DNA from 2 places in the Nostoc sp. ChiQUE02 genome. Region 1 is predicted to be linked to the other one. Evidence: riboswitches for the same ligand, from Rfam matches in the RefSeq annotation. Region 1 holds a riboswitch; the other holds the start of a gene.
What was found. Region 1 has a riboswitch for cyclic di-AMP ahead of ntrB (nitrate ABC transporter permease). Riboswitches for the same ligand answer to the same signal wherever they lie in the genome.

Region 1 (7,668 bases):
CTAATTTACTCGTCTTGGGCAAAATATCGATCAAGAAAATTTAGGGCGTGGTTGCGGAGTTCAAAATATTCTTTTGAGTTTCGCATGGCGGCCCGATCGCGTGGATGCTCAAAAGGAACTTCTAAAATCTCCCCTATACTAGCAGACGGGCCATTGGTCATCAAGACGATGCGATCGGACATATAAATTGCTTCATCTACATCGTGGGTAATCATCATCACTGCTTGACGATTATTTTCCCAAATATCCAATACCTGCCGCTGCAATTTGCCACGAGTTAGCGCATCTAGTGCCCCAAAAGGTTCATCCATTAGCAACATTTTGGGACGAATTGCTAAGGCTCTGGCAATACCTACTCGTTGTTTCATACCTCCAGAAATTTCATCAGGATATTTGTCAGCCGCCGCCGTCAAGTTTACCATTGCCAAGTGTTGATTTACAATGCTAATTTTCTCGGCACGATTAGCATTTTTTAACACTTCATCCACAGCTAAACGGATATTTTCTCGTACTGTTAACCAAGGTAACAGTGAATAGTTCTGAAATACCATCATCCGTTCGGCTCCGGGCTGACGAATTTCTTTTCCATCTAGCCGGACTGAGCCTGAAGTTGCTTTTTCTAAACCAGCTACTATCTTGAGTAGAGTTGATTTTCCACAACCTGAGTGACCAATTACAGAAATATACTCATCTTCACCAATCGTTAGATTAACTCCATCCAAAACGACAAAATTATCTTTGTCAGGTGTCGGATAAGACTTGACTAAATTTTCAATTTCTAAAAATCCAGGGCGGGGCAGAACTTGGCTCTGGGTATTAATAGGTAATGAGGTATATTCCATCATCAAAATGCTCCGGAAATAATTTAGTCATCAATCAATTTTAGATTTGCACTAGCGTAGCGTTAGCGAGTCCGCGAGCGTCTTTTGGATTGTTTTTGACCAAAAAGGTGCTGGTCTGCTAAGGATTTTAGATTTATTCTGCCTACAACGAATAAGGCATGAACCGAAGAAGCAAAATCCAAAATCCAAAATTGGCACAGTTAATATTTGAACTTGGGATTTAAGACATGAAAAAGCGAGTGGGAGCATTAGCCCTGATGGCAAAACTATTCAGATAGCCCACAGGATCGCTGGGGTCGAAACCTTTCTGATCTATAAATACTTCTGGTGGTTCGACCTTGTAATCATCCTTGGGACACTCAATGCCCATTTCAGACGCTATCTCCCGATATAAATCTGTTCTCCAGCCTTGTTCGGCTAATTTTTCGGCATTTTTGGGGAATTCCTGAATTTGTCCCCACCTGGCTGCTTGTGTCATCAGCCAGATGCTTCTCGATCTCCACAAGAATGTTGAGTGTTCTCCTGGCTGTTTGGGAAGGTTGTCAGGAATATCGAAGAAAATCGTGGTGTCAGCGGCTTTGATGGTACGGTCTTTGCCATCAAAGCCACCATAGTTGTAATTACCGAGAATTCCCGGACTTGTAAACTTTGCGATTGGGGCATCTTTCTTTTTAGGTCTAGCACCTGTAAAGGAACGGTCTGTAAGTAGTTCGGCTACTTCTTGGCGATTTTCTACTTTGCTGCAATACTGACAAGCTTCAATCATCGCTTTTACTAGGGAACGATAGGTTTTGGGATTTTTGTCGATGAAAGATTCCATCACGCCCAACAAACGATCTGGGTGTCCCAACCAGACTTCTTTACCTTGTGCGAAGGTAAAACCGATGTTTTCATTACCTGTAATTGCTCGTGTATTCCAGGGTTCTGCAACCATGTAAGCTTGCATTGCACCAATCCGCACGTTTGTCACCATTTGAGGGGGCGGAACGATGATGATCCGAAACTCTTTAAGCGGATCTACACCAGCGGCGGCGGATATGTAGCGGACAAAGTATTCGTAAATGGCGGAACTTAATACTACCGCCCAAACTCTGCTTTCTGGCGGCTGCTTGTCAAAATAGCCTCGGAAATCGCGCCCAAAGGCTTCTAAAGCGCCATCGCCATATTGTTCTTGATACTCGTACCACGGACGCAGCCCAAAATCCCACATGGCTTTGTTCATTGTCATGGCGTTACCGTGACGGTGAATGGTCATGGCTGCACACAAGGGGGCGTGGCGTGCCCCTTCGGCACCAATTCTGGCGTTGGTGACTGCACCGGATACTACGGGTGAAGCATCCAGGCGACCAAAAATTAAACCGTCGCGGGAGGTGGCCCAACTAGCTTCGCGGTTAAGTGTAACGTTCAAACCATATTTGCGGAAGAAGCCTTTTTTCCAGGCGATCGCAAATGGCGCACAATCATTAACAGGAACGTAACCAACGGTGAGATCGGACTTTTCTAGGTCTTGCGATTTAACTACTGGTTGTACGGCTAAGGCTTCTTCAGTTAGCCCTTTGGCGGATCTGTCTCCTGAAATTACACAGGAGGACAGCGCTATTCCTGTTGTGGTTGCTCCTATTCCCTTAATAAAATCTCGTCGAGTCCAGTTTATATCACCCATTTTTGTAGCTCCATTGGTGATTAATTGCTCAAGCTTTAGACGCAGAGTCTCGTTGTATTTTATTTTGCTGTTTTGATAGCAGCCGAATTTTGTTAGTTGGAAGTTCTAGGGCGATGGGTTACTACTTCTTGGAGTTTACCCACAGCATAATCTAGAATTAACCCAGTTAAGCCAATTATCAACACAGCTAAAAAGACTGAACTCAGGTTTAAGCGACTCCATTCATCCCAGACAAAAAACCCAATACCAATACCGCCTGTAAGCATTTCTACGGCAACGATTACTAACCAAGCTATGCCTAAACTAATTCGTAAACCTGTAAAAATATACGGCAGACTTGCAGGCCAAATTATTTTTGTAATTCGTCGCCAACGGGGCATTTCCAGCACTTGTGCCACATCTAAATAATCTTTAGAAACGCTAGAAACTCCTAAAGCGGTATTAATAATTGTTGGCCATAAGGAAGTAATAAAGATGACAAAAATGGCGGAAGGATCTGCTAAATTGAAAATTGCTAAGGCGATGGGCAGCCAAGCTAAGGGCGATACGGGTTTGAAAATTTGAATAATGGGATTGAGCGCTAGCATTGCCGGTCTGGACATCCCAATTAGAAACCCCAAAGGAATCGCTACTACCGCACCTAACAAAAAGCCCAGTAATACTCGCCGCAGACTTGCTATCAACAACCAACCAATTCCCAAGTTGCCTGGGCCTCTTTGATAGAAGGGATTTAAGATGTAGTCTAGATTAGCGATTAGCGCTTCTGGTGGGGTGGGCATTAATTCATGATTGGCAAGTGCAACAATCCACCACAGCACAATTATTCCCAAGAAGCCTAATACAGGTAGAAAGAAGACATCTCTAAAGATGACAGGTTTTGTCTTTTTCCAAACGGCTTGCCCAGCGATCGCTGCGATCGCAGCCAAATTTAGTTGAAATATCATTTACGACCTCAACAGATTTAAGTGCAGGTACAAAAATTCTGAGCAGTACCAGCCTTGGACACCGATGAGATCGGAACATTATAAAAATGCCGTCTCTTCAGTCTCCTCCCAATGCCTACGAAGTTAGCTGACGGGCTAGGGCTGAGAGATGCCCTTCTGAAGAAAGTTATCAGTTATGAGTTGAATATTTAGTAAAGTAACTTCTAACTCTTCACTCTCAACTTTTCACTTTCTCTGAGATACGCCCCACAATTTGGTTCCTCCGCTCCAACGTCACCCACTGTGATTCGCTGAATTAGGCTGACTTACTCTAAGTAGATACGAAATTATCCACACTATAACATCGATATGTGGAATATAACATCAATGCTTCAGTAACAGCAGATGTATTATGATAAATCTTGTTTAGTTTACTACTGTGATAAATTGACTACCTGGCTTTTCAGTAATCATCAAAGTTTATAATTTTGGTTGTAATAGTGAGTGAACTCCTTGCACAGTCAGCTAAAGACTTTAATTTAACTCAAGCATCAAGGCTGTTACTTACTATATTTATATTCTTTAAGATAAGATACATATTATACTTAATGATTTTTTTCTACGGTTAGTTAATCCGGCTAACGAAAGAATGCATAAAATCTATTTCTTTTGGTAGGTGAAACATATTACTAAATTTGGTAAAACACCGCTCTAGTCGCTAAACTATTTCCATATGGAAGTTTACTCATCTATCTCCTAGCTGAATTTAACATAATGGATTTTAGTCAAGTACTGGCTGAAAAAACGGACACCATCCTTGATAAATGGATATTAGCAGTTCGCAAGGATAGACGGATTGAAAGTGCTGATGACCTATCTTATACAGCAGTAAAGGATCACATCCCTGATGTTTTGAAAGCAATGGTGACAGTGCTTTCAAAATCTCAGGATAATGATATTCAGTCAGTAGTTACTGCCAGTTTCCAGCATGGAGCTATTCGAGCCGAACAAGGCTTTGATCCAGCAGAAATTGCCAGAGAATATCATCTGCTCCGAACAGTAATATTTGATGCTCTACAAGCAGATTTATTGAATGGAATGCCTGTAGAGATAATTCGTTCCATACGTTTGATTGACGCGATTGTAGATGAGGCGATCTCTCGATGTTTCAAGAGTTATGTTGAGGAACGCTTGCGGGAATTACAGCAGTTGCAAGCATCACTAACGCTCCATAATGAGGAACTTACGCAGTTAATTAGCGCCAATCAAGAATATCTTTCTCAACTAGCCCACGAATTGAAACATCCTTTAACTTCTATTATTGGCTACTCGGATCTGTTTTTACGCCAACAACGACGAAAGACTGAGATAAAAGACAACTATAGCAATTTAGAACATATTGAGCGCGTACTACGCAATGGTAGACAGTTACTCCATCTGATCAATGATGTACTAGAACTTTCGCGCTATGATGCAGGGCAGATAAAACTCCAACTAGCACCCACCGATGTGCGTGAATTAATCAATAATGTGTGTGAAATGTTGGAACCTTTAGCTGCTGGGAAAAATTTACAAATCCTGGTGGATTGCGATCGCGCTCCCGAAAAATTAGTCACAGATGCTTTTCAATTACAACAAATTATTACAAATCTTATTAGTAATGCGATTCGTTATACAGAGTCGGGGACTGTAATTATAATGTGTCAGGTGTTGGAAAACCAGAGATGGGCGATCGCCGTTTCTGACACTGGAATGGGCATTGCACCAGAAAACCAAACCCAGATATTTGAACCCTACTTTCGTGTAAGTGCTAGCGATCGTCCCTATCTCCCCGATAGTACTGGATTAGGGTTAGCAATAGTCTCGCGGTTGGTAAAACTATTGCAAGGTGAAATTAACCTAGCCTCGCAGGTAGGCGTTGGTTCTACTTTCACCGTCATTTTTCCCTTAGAAGTGAATAGTTGAGAAAAACCACGGCGAGGGCGACTAGAAGTCGCATACTACACAAGCAAAGTCTACGGAGGTGGGTTTTTTCTGTGTACCTGCGATTTACAATCGCCAGAGCTTGACAAAATCCTCTTAGGGATGGTAAACATCCCCATTTTTATCGGGAGCAATACCATTTTGTGAGATGGGTAAGCTCTTGAGGTTGTTGAGGTTGGGGACTTAAGCAGACCCCAAAAATGTGTGTATTTATTATCCAGAAAGGGCTTTACTTATTTACCCAGAATTCAAATCTGGAGTCTTTTCTCCCTCTGCTTCCCCTGCTTCCTCTGCTCATTTCACGATTATCTGACTTTTTCGCGTTACTCCTTTTTTATCTTTCCACCTCATCTACTGCTTTAGGAACCCCCGCAGTTAACACCTCATGTCCATTAGGCGTAACTAACACATCATCCTCAATACGAATGCCAATGCCAACCCATCGAGGATCAGTCTCTGGCTGGTCTTCTGCTAGTTTCGTATCTGGCACAATATAAATTCCCGGTTCTACTGTCAAAATTTGACCTGGTTGCAAAATTTGCGGTTTGTCATCACCGTGCTGGTAAACGCCCACATCATGGACATCCAAACCTAACCAATGACTAGTGCGGTGCATATAATATGGTTTGTATTTCTCTTCTTCAATTAACTTGTCAATTTCACCTTTGAGAATCCCAAGTTCGACTAAACCTTCCGTGAGGACACGCACTGCTGTATCGTGAACTAATTTGAAGGGATTACCTGGTTGGACTTGAGCGATCGCTTGTTTTTGCGCTTCTAAAACAATCTCATACAGCGTCTTTTGTTCGGGCGTAAATTTACCGCCGACGGGAAATGTCCGGGTAATATCTGAGTTGTAATAACCGTAGGCACAACCGGCATCAATTAGTAGTAATTCTCCATCCTGCATTTGACGATTATTTTCAATGTAGTGCAGTACGCAAGCATTTACGCCGGAAGCCACAATCGAAGGATAAGCTGGCCCTAACCCACCCCGCACTCGAAAGATGCGTTCCATCTCCGCCTGTATTTCGTACTCATAACGTTCGGGTGCAGCAATTTCTTGGGCGTAATTGTGCGCTTCAGTTGCGATCGCTACTGCTTGACGCATCAATCCCAACTCAGCTTCACTTTTGATCAATCTCATACTGTTGAGGACAAGGCCAGTATCTTCAATAGCGATCGGTCCTGTACCACGTCTAGGATAAGTCCGCAGTAAACTTTGGTAATGTCTGAGGATTTGGTCATTAAAAGCGCGATCGCGTCCTAAGTGATAATAAATACGGCTGGCTTTTTCTAAATACTGCGGCAACTTTTCATCTAACTCGCTAATGGGGTAAGCTTCATCAGCACCATAAATTTCCTTGGCTGCATCTACCCCAGAAAGATAACCAGTCCATACTTCCTTTTCGCGATCTTTAGGTTGGACAAATAGCACAAACCGATGTTCTGAATGATGTGGCGCTAACACTGCAACTGCCTGTGGTTCGTTAAAACCAGTCAGGTAGAAGAAATCACTGTCTTGGCGATAAACATACTCGACATCGTTGTGCATCACTGCCATTGGCGCACTGCGAAAAATGGCTGTACCATCACCAATTTTTGCCATTAACTGCTCGCGACGCTGCCGATATTCTGCTTGCATAGCTGATTTATGTATTAAAGTACTGTGTTATTTTACACTTTTGACAACCAGAGGATGCACAGATAATGCTTCTCGGTAGTTGCTAATCTAAATTATTCTAGCCAATATTTGTTTCTACTCAAGTCATAAATTATTAGAGAATAATCAATTTTATTCAAAGGCTTAGATTCTACACTTTTTAAATAACTCGGAAATCTTGTTCTTATCCAATGAATTAGGACTAATGTGGCGATAGATTCTGTCTTAAGTAGGTATCAAGCTTAAAGTGCTTACTACCAACTTTAATTTATTCATGCACAGCTACTTAGCATATTTGTAAATTTGTAAAAAAATATGGCTACTGTCGATATTTTTATCTGATTGATTAACTGTTAAAGATATAAGTATAATTTTATCCAAAATTTAAGTGTCAAATTAAATAGCTAAAATCATCCAATTTTATCTAGAACTAATCATATACATAAAGCACAAAAAATAGTTTGCAATTGTTTGTATAGAACTTGAAAATTTCATAATAATCATTTAAAACAAATAGATGTTTATCTTCAATGAATGACATTAATAAAGAAAAAATAGTTATAAAGAAATATTTAAAAGCTGGTAAATGTTATT
Region 2 (7,668 bases), on a different contig from region 1:
TAAATGCGCCTCCCCCAAGTTCTTTGAATCTCTGGGACAATACCTATCAGTCCTCTTTAGCTGGAAGCAGCAATGGACAATCTATCAGCTTGACCCCAAATGGTCAAGATAGTAATAGTAGTGCTTGCTGGGAAGCTAGTACCAGTAAGAATGCCAGCGCACGGTGTCCAAACTACTTGCCAACTAGAGATACTGATACTATCGGTAGTCGTATTACCAGCGTAGGTGAAAACAATAACGGTGCTATGACTGCTAATGCAAAGCTTTTATTAATTAAACGCATCACCCGCATTAATAATCAAGATTTGACCGATATTGTGGATGGTCGTAGCGATGTTCCTAGTAATGCTGCAAACTATGTACCAGAACCTTATGCCTCTGATGATAGTGATGACAAATGGCCTGCTGGCTACTTGCGAGGATTGATTAATGCTGGCACTGTGAAGCCAGGGGATGAGGTGGAATACACTATCTATTTCCTCTCTAAGGGGCCGAGTAATGCTACTAATGTCAAATTCTGTGACTTAGTTCCTAGCAATACTACTTTTCTTGCTACTGCCTTTAATGGTCAAACTCCTGGTGATGGTGGGTTAGCAGGAGCAGATCAAGGTATTGCCTTGGCTGTTGGTTCTAATACACCCACGGTTTATCTTAGCAATATACAAGATGCCAGCGATCGCGGGCGTTTTTATCCAGCCAATGATGCAGCCACACCATCGCAATGTGGTATTAACACTAATGGGGCTGTAACTGTAGATATTACACGCAGCCCAATTTTACCCAATCTACCCGCAGCCACTGGTTCCGGTACACCAGCAAATTCCTATGGCTTTGTTCGCTTCCGCGCCAAAGTGAAATAGGGGAAGGGAAAGGGCTTAATTACCTTTTACCCCGCAAAATTAATGGGACAGACCACTAGCTGAAAACCCCAAAGTTCAAACAACAACTCTTTTTAGAGTTGTTGTTTGAACTTCGATAAAGAGTTTTAGCCTTAACTGAATCGTATTGCTTTGGCTGTTTGGGGTTAATGAGCAATCAAGTAATTTATGCTTCCTCTGTCTGCGTCCAAGTAGAGTAAGCATCCTCGATAAATCTGCTTTGACGACTAGTTGCTTTATGCTTGCTTACTCTGACTTTGAGAGTGGTTATGTAAACTCCATCCATTACCTGATGTCCATAACCGAAAACTTGACCAATCTGCCCTGTTCTTTGATGCAAAGCATAATCTCCAATATTCAGCATAATTCTGACCCTCTAATTAAGCAGGTTGAGTAGTTTGTGTTTGACTCTGATGATTATTTAGCTGCACGCTTAAAACTGTAGAAGTTAAGCTGCAATCCGGGGTCGGGTATTGGGTGCTGTTTGAGCCAGCAAACGAGTGTATAGCTGAGTTAGTCGGAATGCCACACTATACCAACTAAAGGCAATTTCTGTTCGTTGTCGAGCCGCTTCACCTAACTGGTCTCGCCAAGCTGGGTTGATGAGAATCCGGTCTATGGCAGCAGCAAAAGCTACTTCATCTTTGGGAGGGGCAAGTAACCCTGTGACTTCTGGTACAACAGTAAACTGCAACCCACCAACATCACTAGCTACGACTGGAGTCTGACTAGCCATTGCCTCAATGGCAACTAAACCAAAAGGTTCATAGTGACTGGGTACTACGCAGACATCAGCGGCGGCGTAGTAGAAGGGAAGGACAGTTTCATCTAGGCGACCAGCAAAGGTTGTACAATCTTCTAATCCAAGTTCAGTAACGATGCTGGCAATGCGATCGCGTTCAATTCCATCACTCTGACCTGGACGGCTACCACCCCCAATCACTAGTTGGAGGTTAGCCTCACCCCTTAAACTAGATTTGGCAATGGCTCGTACTAAAGTTTCAATTCCTTTGCGTCGGTCAAAGCGACCAACGTAGAGAACTATCTTGGCATCTGGTGCAATTCCCAACTTTTCCCGCGCCGCAGACCGTTGAATATTTCCAAATTTATCAGTATCGGTGCCACAGGGAATCATTTCAATATTCCCCTTGCTGGAAACGAGTATCCGCATGTGTTTTTGTTCTTGCGGACTAGTTGCAACTACACAGTCTACAGTTTCTAAACAGGCTTTTTCTACAGCTAATCGCTGGGCTGCAATTACGGGAATATCACCAATACTTCTGTATTTAACCGCTCCTAAAGAGTGGTAAGTATGTACCTGAATCAGCGGTTGCTGCTTTTTCAATTCCATGCCAACCCAAGATGATAACCAGTAGTTGGTATGAATTAGGGAGTAATGGAAGCCTTGTTGCTCCTGGAATTGCTGGAATTCTCTGATGAATTCAGGTAGATGGTGAAATAAGTTATCTCGCCCGATAAATTTAGCGGGGCCAGCTTTTAACCGAATAGTACGACAATTTGGACTATGTTGAGCGATCGCAGCTTGTTCAGGACTACTACGACGAGTGAACATATCCACTTGCCAACCTTGCTGGGCTAGGGCATAACCTACTTGACGCACATAGACATTTTGACCTCCAGCCTCTTCTTGACCAATTTCAACCGCTGGGTCTCCATCAACAGAAATTAGGGCAATGCGATGTTTCTTATTCTGGAACAACATAGCTGATTTTCACCTCAAGGCAAATAATCCTGCCTCAGACGCCAGAAATCAAGATATTGTTATCCTCTCTCAAGGCCGAGGCAGGCACAACGAACCGCAAAGTTACCAGCCAAAGGACACTGACGAGAACAAGGCATTACTTGTAAGAATGCTGCTCGTTCAGTCTCCTCTCAATGCCGACGAAGTTAGCTGACGGGCTAGGACTGAGAGATGTCCTTCTTTAGAAAATTATGAGTTCTGAGTTATATACTTTAGTCACTTCTAACTCCTCAACCATTAACTCCTAACTTTCTTCAAGATACGCCCCAAACTTGGTTCCTCCGCTCCGGTTTACCCTTACTCACAAAATGTTTCAGGTAATTATAGTGGATTAGGCAGACTGACTTTATTTATCTTCAAAGTTTATAACGTGTCATCATCAACTATGTCAAGAGGATGAACAAAAAAAATGTGGTGAGAATCACCACAAAGCTCGTTGTAACTAGCGTTGGAGAATCAGAATATAGGGTAAATTTTGAGTTTTTGATATGCTTGCAACAATAAACTTACTGATATTCACCGCTAGATTTTCTTTAGTTTCTGGCAATGAACAAAGTCTTGAGAATTGCAGTTGATAAATATTACTACGAAGTTTATTTAATTTAATTGACGTTTTTCAGACTGTCACAGATATTACTCTGGCTAAAGAAATTGCCGAAATCTGAAAGAGTCTATTAGAACTTTTGCGCCAATTCAATTTTACTATTGATACGTTCATTTTCATCTAATATCTGGGCTTCACCAAATAATAGCAATGGTAAGCAAGTTCGTAGTAAGCACAAAGCATCGTTATTTTCTAAGCACGCTTTGTGCTGACTACAAACCTCAAAACTAGCGCAAGCAAAGTACTAGGTGATCACAGTTGGCTGTTCTCGTCCTGTCAGTTCGCGGATCTGGGCTATCTCCTGGACAATAGTGATTAAAGAAGCAAGTGCAACCTGTGGATCAAGGTCATGTTTGGCGGGATCTGGCTCATAGCTTTCTAGATAAACCCTTAGGGTTGCACCTTGAGTTCCCGTACCAGAAAGTCGCACCACAATTCGAGAACCATCGGTAAAGCCAATGCGAACACCTTGTTGCTCGCTAATGCTACCATCAACAGGATCGGTATAACTAAAGTCATCACTGTATTCAACTTGATAGTTACCGAATTGCTTGCCTTTGAGAGTTGGCAATAAAGAACGCAGCCTTTCTATCAAAGTGTTGGCAGGTCCTGTCTGTATCTCTTCATAGTCATGGCGGGAGTAATAATTGCGTCCATAAGTCTGCCAGTGTTCCCGGACAATCTGCTCAACAGATTGTTGCCGGACTGCTAGGATATTTAGCCAAAACAGCACAGCCCATAGCCCATCTTTTTCGCGGATATGGTTAGAGCTGGTACCAAAACTTTCTTCACCGCAGAGAGTAGCTTTACCCGCATCTAAGAGATTGCCGAAAAACTTCCAGCCAGTGGGTGTTTCATAGGATTCAATCCCGATCTGAGCAGCAACTCGATCTACTGCTTGGCTAGTAGGCATTGATCGCGCTACCCCGGCTAAACCCTCACTATAGCCAGGGATTAGCTTGGCGTTTGCGGCTAAAACTGCGAGGCTATCGCTAGGAGTGACAAAGAACTTACGCCCTAAGATCATATTGCGATCGCCATCTCCATCAAAAGCTGCCCCAAAGTCTGGTGCATTCTCTGCGTATAAAATATCCACCAACTCATGAGCATAAACCAGATTGGGGTCAGGGTGCCCGCCCCCAAAGTCTTCTAGGGGTGTACCATTTTGCACAGTTCCCACTGGTGCACCCAAACGTTGCTCGAAAATGGCATGGGCATAGGGGCCAGCCACGGCATGTAAGGCATCAATGCTGAACCGAAAATTTCCTCTTGTTAACAGTTGGTGAATCCGTTCAAAATCAAACAGGGACTCCATTAACTCTTGATAATCATGTACGGAGTCAATCACCTCAACTACCGTCTCTCCTAAATGTGACTCACCCAAGGTTTCTAAATCTACATCTGGTGCTTCCAGAATTTGGTAGCTATCGATGACTTTACTGCGATCGTAGATAGCCTCTGTCACCTTTTCCGGCGCTGGGCCACCGTTGCTAATGTTATATTTCACACCAAAGTCACCATTTGGCCCGCCCGGATTATGGCTAGCAGACAAGATGATGCCACCAATAGCCTGGTACTTGCGAATAATCGCGGAAGTCGCAGGAGTAGACGAAATACCCCGTTGACCAACTTTAATCCGCCCAATGCCATTGGCCGCAGCCATTTTCAAAATGATTTGAATAGCTTGGCGGTTGTAATAACGACCATCACCACCCAAGACTAAGGTTTGTCCGCGCAAGTCCCCCACAGAATCGAAGATGGATTGAATAAAATTTTCCAGGTAGTGGGGCTGCTGAAAAACTCTAACTGCTTTCCGCAGCCCAGAAGTACCTGGTTTTTGGTCACTGAACGGAGTAGTAGAGACTTTATGGATATTCATAGATAATGTTTAACAAAGCATTTTTCTTTTACAGCTTTGCATAAGTTCGTTACAAAAAAATTGCCACTCAAGGGGAATGTTCAGATTGAAGATACCTTTAACGTGAGATACGTTGCGTTTGGAGAATGCCAAAACCTGAATCATTGCTTCGTCCCCCTTTAATCTCAACGCCAGCCAGCAGATCCATCAACACCACTCTGAGTCCCAGGCGATGACGCATCAGCCACGCGGTAGAATGATTGCTCCAGTCTGTACAAATCGGCGGCAAGCTACACGTTCAACAACAACAGCAGGCGGTACAACAAATTCTCACCCCTGGTCATATTGAGTATTTTACGGGTGTACAAGTTTCCCATAGCAGTCAACAACGATTGGTACATTGCCAGAACTTTGACTTGCTGGTGCAAGAAGACATTGTTGAAGAATTAAGTGTCGATGCTGGAAACATTAGACTTATCCGCAAAACGTAAATGTTTATTGTGAATGGGTTTGAGGGATTCAGATTGAATAGGCGATCGCAATCTTAGTCTACGATAAAATAGGTGTTTGAAGGTATTCAGGGCAATAGAATTGTTTCTGCTGAAATCACGGACATCCTGTGCGAACTCTGGTATGCGATGATGCGCCTCAGTTCAAAGTTGGGAGAATTACCGCGCCTCCCTATGGTTTTAGCGCTTCAATGGAGCCACGCCATAAAGGGGTTCAGTCGGGTCAAAAATCCCTTGTCTTTTCAATGGCGAGTGTCGAGCGATGGGCACTCAATGACCATCTGCTCGACACCTTTATTTCAACGTTAGGACTCTCGTCGGCTGTAATTAAATCCCATCCTAATTACCAAAACCTACAACCTTACGGCGTTATTGCTGGCTAATTTTGTCTGGAGCATTGCTTACTTAAAATGGATGTTTGAATGGTTTATCCGAAACACTACCTTTGATTTCATCTTTCTCCAGATGTACGGAGTTTTTTCAAAAATCAATCCTAATCCGATAAAATTCCGTCATTATCTTTTCAGACTTCTATGTTTTTGGTATTGCTATATTACCATTATCAATTTCCTTAGCTAAAACTCTAGGAAAAGAGTTTTTGATATTAGGGTTGAAAATCTTGCCAAGGCTAGAAGCGATTTTGCCATAACTTGCGACACTAACGTTTGTATTGGTTCCCTTAGTAGTCTTAATGATGTTATCGCCTATTGGTAATCTCTCATCAGTAACAATATCATTACTAACATCAAGGGTGGAGATTGCATTAGGTTCGGCAATGCTGATTCTATTATTAGTATCATCACCAATAAACTTCAGCAGCCTTCCTTTCTTTGCATCAAATTGAGACACCCAAGCATCTACAGCCGAACTATCCAATCCAGTCACATCACCCAGTAACCCATCAGTAAATCCCGTCACATAAACCTTACCACGGTTATCAGCAGTCACACCCGAAGGATAGTCAAGATTATTTTTGCTACCAAACTGTTGAATCCACTTATTATTACCTTGGGTGTCGAACTTTGCTAACCAGGAATTATAAGTTTCATCTTTTTGTACTATCATATTTGGCTACCCAGGCATCTGTAGAACTTTGATTAGTTCCAAACAAAGGCCCAGTGGTATATCCTGTTATAAAAACGTTGCCCGAAGGATCTGTTGCAGCAGCAAGACTGAGATCGTTACCGGTAGTTCCTAATTGCCCAATCTTCTTTCTTTGCGGTGATTTTTTGGCTGGTTTCGCACCCACAAACCGGAAACTTTTATTTTTTAAATCTAAATTTACTTCCGGTTTAGCAATCACATAAGCGACTAAGTCAGGTAATTCTTGTTGTAGCGAAAAGATAGCCTTGACAAAAAAAGGTTGCTTGATTCCATCAACTTTTAATCCGTTAATATCTACCAATCGATAGTCTGCTTGTTTCCCATTCAACTGGATGGAAAAATCCTATTAAGGGCAATTACCGAGCGATATTTGTAGTCGGTTTTGAACCAGAAAAACCTATTTTTACCATACCAGAGGTAAATCAAAATTTAAATAAGCTAAAACTTCCTGATACTGTTCTTTTTGATCGTTCTTCTCGCTCAGAGTATGGTTCAATTGCTGCTGAATTTGAGCGTAAAAAACAGGTAGTGACAGAAATCAGTAACTATAGAATTAAAACAGTTGGTTTGTTTACTCTCGGTCCCTCATTTGCTGCTGATGAGACTGTAGTTACTAGCGATCAAAATTTTTTGCGTTTATTTAAAAATCGCCGTCGGGGAGAAATTAATATTGGTTTAATCAACCTTAAATCAGGCGTTGATAAACAAAAAGTTATTGATAATCTAGCCGCAAAACTTCCTAAAGATGTAAGATTGCTTACTTATCAAGGATTTATTAATTTTGAGGAAGATTATTGGCGCACCAGTACAGCTATTGGCTTTATGTTTGCACTTGGTACAAGCATGGGATTTATTGTTGGCATAGTGATTGTCTATCAAATTCTTTTTACAGATGTGAACGAACACTTAGCCGAGTATGCCACCCTTAAGGCTATGGGATTTACCGATAATTA

Region 2: another riboswitch for cyclic di-AMP. It lies ahead of RM347_RS22470 (glycosyltransferase); the one in region 1 lies ahead of ntrB (nitrate ABC transporter permease).

Annotation. Positions count from the first base shown of each region.
Region 1 covers NZ_JAVRBN020000004.1:334,067-341,734, forward strand. The annotation lists gene RM347_RS06595 (ABC transporter ATP-binding protein) at 6-842, opposite strand; gene RM347_RS06600 (ABC transporter substrate-binding protein) at 1,063-2,505, opposite strand; gene ntrB (nitrate ABC transporter permease) at 2,598-3,449, opposite strand; cyclic di-AMP (ydaO/yuaA leader) riboswitch at 3,547-3,761, opposite strand; gene RM347_RS06610 (sensor histidine kinase) at 4,203-5,393, shown strand; gene RM347_RS06615 (aminopeptidase P N-terminal domain-containing protein) at 5,746-7,056, opposite strand.
Region 2 covers NZ_JAVRBN020000023.1:86,357-94,024, forward strand. The annotation lists gene RM347_RS22460 (lamin tail domain-containing protein) at 1-860, shown strand, start outside; gene RM347_RS22465 (hypothetical protein) at 1,045-1,242, opposite strand; gene RM347_RS22470 (glycosyltransferase) at 1,327-2,598, opposite strand; cyclic di-AMP (ydaO/yuaA leader) riboswitch at 2,761-2,970, opposite strand; gene RM347_RS22475 (alpha-D-glucose phosphate-specific phosphoglucomutase) at 3,489-5,123, opposite strand; gene RM347_RS22480 (hypothetical protein) at 5,221-5,343, opposite strand; partial or broken gene RM347_RS22485 (ISKra4 family transposase) at 5,447-5,578, shown strand; gene RM347_RS22490 (hypothetical protein) at 5,722-5,994, shown strand; gene RM347_RS22495 (SBBP repeat-containing protein) at 6,143-6,676, opposite strand; gene RM347_RS22500 (SBBP repeat-containing protein) at 6,657-7,043, opposite strand; gene devC (ABC transporter permease DevC) at 7,082-7,668, shown strand, end outside.